2 regions of the Streptomyces sp. NPDC031379 genome follow, and region 1 is predicted to be linked to the other one. Evidence: predicted binding sites of a transcription regulator. Region 1 holds the regulator's gene; the other holds the start of a gene.
What was found. Region 1 encodes HspR, which represses chaperone genes until heat shock. Its sites were predicted from a motif close to TTGAGNNNNNNNNNCTCAA; they were not measured.
Positions count from the first base shown of each region.

Region 2: lon (endopeptidase La) is a predicted target of HspR. The motif match lies at 1,422-1,440, and genes of this name have one in related genera.

Region 1 covers NZ_JBVIIT010000022.1:3,597-5,986, reverse strand. The annotation lists gene dnaJ (molecular chaperone DnaJ) at 1-1,003, shown strand, start outside; gene ACZ5CW_RS28670 (heat shock protein transcriptional repressor HspR) at 1,009-1,461, shown strand; gene ACZ5CW_RS28665 (sugar ABC transporter substrate-binding protein) at 1,766-2,390, shown strand, end outside.
Region 2 covers NZ_JBVIIT010000032.1:50,456-52,845, forward strand. The annotation lists gene ACZ5CW_RS35740 (spermine/spermidine synthase domain-containing protein) at 1-218, opposite strand, end outside; gene ACZ5CW_RS35745 (rhomboid-like protein) at 406-1,230, shown strand; gene lon (endopeptidase La) at 1,463-2,390, shown strand, end outside.

The DNA of each region.
Region 1 (2,390 bases):
CGAGGCCAACGACGTGCTCGGCGACCCCAAGAAGCGCAAGGAGTACGACGAGGCCCGCGCCCTGTTCGGCAACGGCGGCTTCCGCCCCGGACCGGGCGCCGGCGGCGGCTCCTTCAACTTCGACCTGGGCGACCTCTTCGGAGGCAACGCCCAGAGCGGCGGAGGCTTCGGCGGCGGAATCGGAGACGTCTTCGGGGGCCTGTTCAACCGCGGCGGCGCGGGGCCGACCCGGACCCAGCCGCGGCGCGGCCAGGACATCGACACCGAGGTCACCCTCAGCTTCACCGAGGCGATCGAGGGCGCGACGGTCCCGCTGCGGATGACGTCCCAGCAGCCCTGCAAGGCCTGTTCCGGCACCGGCGACAAGAACGGCACCCCGCGGGTGTGCCCGACCTGCGTCGGCACCGGGCAGGTCGCCCGGGGTTCGGGCGGTGGCTTCTCGCTCACCGACCCCTGCCCCGACTGCAAGGGCCGCGGCCTGATCGCCGAGCACCCCTGCCTGGAGTGCAAGGGCAGCGGGCGCGCCAAGTCGTCCCGCACGATGCAGGTCCGCATCCCGGCGGGTGTCACCGACAAGCAGCGCATCCGGCTGCGCGGCAAGGGAGCGCCCGGCGAGCGGGGCGGACCGGCGGGCGACCTGTATGTGGTCGTGCACGTCGGCGAGCACCCGGTGTTCGGGCGCAAGGACGACAACCTCACCGTCACCGTGCCGGTGACGTTCGCCGAGGCGGCCCTCGGCGGTGAGGTGCGGGTGCCGACCCTCGGCGGCCCGGCCGTCACGCTGAAGCTGCCGCCGGGCACGCCCAACGGCCGCACGATGCGCGCCCGTGGCAAGGGCGCGGTCCGCAAGGACGGCACTCGCGGCGACCTGCTGGTCACCGTCGAGGTGAGTGTCCCGGGGGACCTGTCGGGGAAGGCTCGTGACGCACTGGAGGCGTATCGCGAGGCGACCGCGGACGAGGACCCGCGGGCGGAGCTGTTCGAGGCCGCGAAGGGAGCTTGAGAGTGATGGACGGCCGTCGGCGTAACCCGTATGAACTGACCGAGGAGACCCCGGTCTACGTCATCTCGGTGGCGGCCCAGCTCTCCGGACTCCACCCGCAGACGCTGCGCCAGTACGACCGCCTGGGCCTGGTCTCCCCCGACCGCACCGCCGGCCGGGGCCGCCGTTACTCGGCTCGCGACATCGAACTGCTCCGCCAGGTGCAGCAGTTGTCGCAGGACGAGGGCATCAACCTGGCCGGAATCAAGCGGATCATCGAACTGGAGAACCAGGTCGCCGCCCTGCAGTCCCGCGTCGCGGAGATGGAGGCGGCGCTGGACGGCGCGGCGGCCGCGATGCGGCAGCGCGAGGCCGCCGTCCACGCCTCCTACCGCCGGGACCTGGTCCCGTACCAGGAGGTGCAGCAGACCAGCGCCCTGGTGGTGTGGCGGCCCAAGCGGCAGCAGCAGTCGGACTGACGCGCGGGAACGCGCGAGAGGGGCCCGCAGGCATCCGTGCCTGCGGGCCCCTCTCGCGTGCCGCCGCTGTCGGCGGGTGGGTGCGCCGATCCCGGCCCGGATGTGGACTTCCGCTGGATGGAGGGTCCGTAAAGAGGGTTTGTAGGTGGTTCCGCGTAATCTTCACAGGTACAGCTGAGCGTGGTGTTGCGGACTCGTTAAGTGATTCCGCTTGACGTCGGGTGGCGGCTCCGCGTTGTCTTTTCAGACACCTGGGTCGTATAGCGCCACCCACGTCCGGAACGCACCTGAAGTGAGCCCTCGAATGCGTCGTATCGCCATATCCGTGGCCGCGTCCACGATGACCCTCTCGCTCGCCGGCTGCGGCGTGCTGAACGCGGCGGAGGACGGCGCGAGCGCGAGCCCCACCAAGGGCAACGACATCACCGTGGGCCTGCTGCTGCCCGAGAAGGCCAACACGCGCTACGACAGGTTCGACTACCCCATCATCCGGGACAAGGTGGCCGAACTCACCCGGAAGCAGGGCAAGGTCAAGTACGCCAACGCCGACGCGAGCGCCACCCGGCAGGCCGACCAGCTGCAGCAGATGGTCGACGACAAGGTCGACGTCATCCTGCTCGACGCGGTCGACGCGCACGCCGTCGCCGACGGGGTGAAGAAGGCCAAGGACGCGGGCATTCCGGTCATCGCCTACGACCGCCTCGCCGAGGGTCCGATCGACGCCTACATCTCCTTCGACAACGAGCTGGTCGGCGAGGTGCAGGCCCGCACGCTGCTGGAGGCGCTGGGTTCGGGCGTCGACACCTCCGACAAGATCGTCATGATGAACGGCTCGCTCACGGACCCGAACGCCAAGCAGTTCAAGCAGGGCGCGCTGTCCGAGCTGAACGGCAAGGTGACGATCGCGGAGTCCTACGACACCAAGGACT
Region 2 (2,390 bases), on a different contig from region 1:
CCCAGCCCGCCGATCAGCACGTCCGGCGCCGGGCGTCCGTCCAGCGCGGCGTACGCGGCGTCGATCAGCAGCCGCTCCGAGCGGCCGTCGGAGGTGTCCATCAGGAAACAGCCGTTGGCGATGATCTGCAGCAGAGCACCGTGCCTGCGCAGCACCACTTCGCCGTACGGGCCGTCGCGCCGGTCCAGGACCACGGGTGAGTCGTACGCGGCAGTCATGCACCCATCCTGCTGGAACGAGGCTCGGCCTTCACGGCAATTACGGAGAACGCGCGGCCGGGCCGGCCAGGCGCGGACGCGGCCGGAACGTGAGAGGTTGCTGTGAATCCGCTCTCGCGTGGCGTCGGTCATAGACAGCGGCCCGGTGAACGCGAAGGGTGGGGCGCGACGGAAGGAGCGCCTCACCGTGGAACGGATCGCGCCGGGCCCTGGGACAGCCGCGTCACCGCCCCCGCCGGGCGCACCCCCTTCCGACGGCACCGCCGCTCTCCCGCCCCCCGCGATCGCCGGCCTGCTGAACGGCGTGCCGCGCCAGCGCACCGCGACGGCGCCCGCCCCGGCCCCGGCCGAGACGCGTCCGGCCGCCCCGGCCCCGCGCTGGTGGCACCTGCTCCCCACTCCGGCCGGCACTCCGTTCACCTTCGCCTACGCGGCCGTTCTGGCCGTCACCTCCGTGGTCGCGGCCCTGGCCGACCCCGCACTCGTGCACACCCTCCACGAGAACTCCAGTACGGACGTGGCCCATCTGCTGCGCACACCCGTACTGGTGCTGCTGGCGAGCGCGGTGTGGATCGCGGGCGGGATCGTCTCGCCGTACGCGCTGGCCTTCGTGCTCGTGCTCACCGCGCTGGAGCGGCGGACAGGCGGGGCCCGCGCGGCCTTCGTGTTCCTCGCCGGACACGTCGTGGCCACGCTCGCCACCGAGGTCCCGGTGGGCCTGGCGGTCCTGGTCGGGCACCTTCCGCAGACCTCGTTGCACCGCCTCGACTACGGCATCAGCTTCGGCGTCGCCACCAGCATCGGCGCCCTGGCCGGCCTGCTGCGCCCGTGGCTGCGCGGGCCCCTGCTCCTGCTGGTGGCCGGCGCGCTCCTGAACGACCTGATCGCCTTCCAGGACCCGATGACCAACTGGGGCCACCTCATCGCCCTTTCGCTCGGTGTCGCCGGCTGGCCGCTGGTCCGGCGCTGGCAGCGGACGCCCACGGCGGCGCCGGGCCGCGGCACTTCCTGAGTCGGGGCAGGGGCGGCCGGCCGGGTCACGCGGAACGCTGCGCGCCCGGCTGCGAGCGCCCCGCGCCCGCGCACCGTCGCGCCCGCCACCCCTGCGGGCTCCACGCCCCCATGACCTGCGGGAACCGACGCGTCACCTGGTGATCGCTGACAGCGAACAGCCCCTCGGGAACAACACGGGAGCGCCATGCATTGAGTCGGCATAGCTCAAGTTGACTGCCTAAGGGGAGATCATGGCTGCTGAGTCCACGGCGTTCACGCTCGTGTTGCCCGTGCTGCCGCTCGACGACGAGGTCGTGCTGCCCGGGATGGTGGTTCCGCTGGACCTGAGCGACGCCGAGGTGCGCGCCGCGGTGGAGGCCGCACAGGCCGCCGCCCGGTCGGAGCCCGGGAAGCCCAAGGTGCTGCTGGTGCCGCGCATCGACGGGACGTACGCGAAGACGGGTGTGCTGGGCACGGTCGAGCAGGTCGGCCGGCTGGCCGACGGTGACCCCGGGGCTCTGATCCGCGGCCGGAGCCGGGTGCGCATCGGCGCGGGCACCACCGGCCCCGGCGCCGCGCTCTGGGTCGAGGGCGCCCGCATCGACGAGAGCGTGCCCGAACCGCTGCCGGGTCAGGCCGCCGAACTCGTCAAGGAGTACAAGGCGCTCGCCACCGCCTGGCTGAAGAAGCGCGGCGCCTGGCAGGTCGTGGACCGCGTCCAGGCCATCGACGACGTCTCCGCGCTCGCCGACAACTCCGGTTACTCACCGTTCCTCACCACCGAGCAGAAGGTCGAACTGCTCGAGACCGCCGACCCGGTGACCCGCCTCAAGCTCGCCACGCAGCAGCTGCGCGACCACCTGGCCGAGCAGGACGTGGCCGAGACCATCGCCAAGGACGTCCAGGAGGGCGTCGACAAGCAGCAGCGGGAGTTCCTGCTGCGCCGTCAGCTCGAGGCCGTCCGCAAGGAACTGCGCGATCTGAACGGCGAGCAGGAGGGCGAGGAGTCCGACGACTACCGTGCCCGCGTGGAGGCCGCCGACCTGCCGGAGAAGGTCCGTGAGGCCGCCCTGAAGGAGGTCGACAAGCTGGAGCGGGCCTCCGACCAGTCGCCCGAGGGCTCGTGGATCCGCACCTGGCTGGACACCGTCCTGGAGATGCCCTGGAACGAGCGGACCG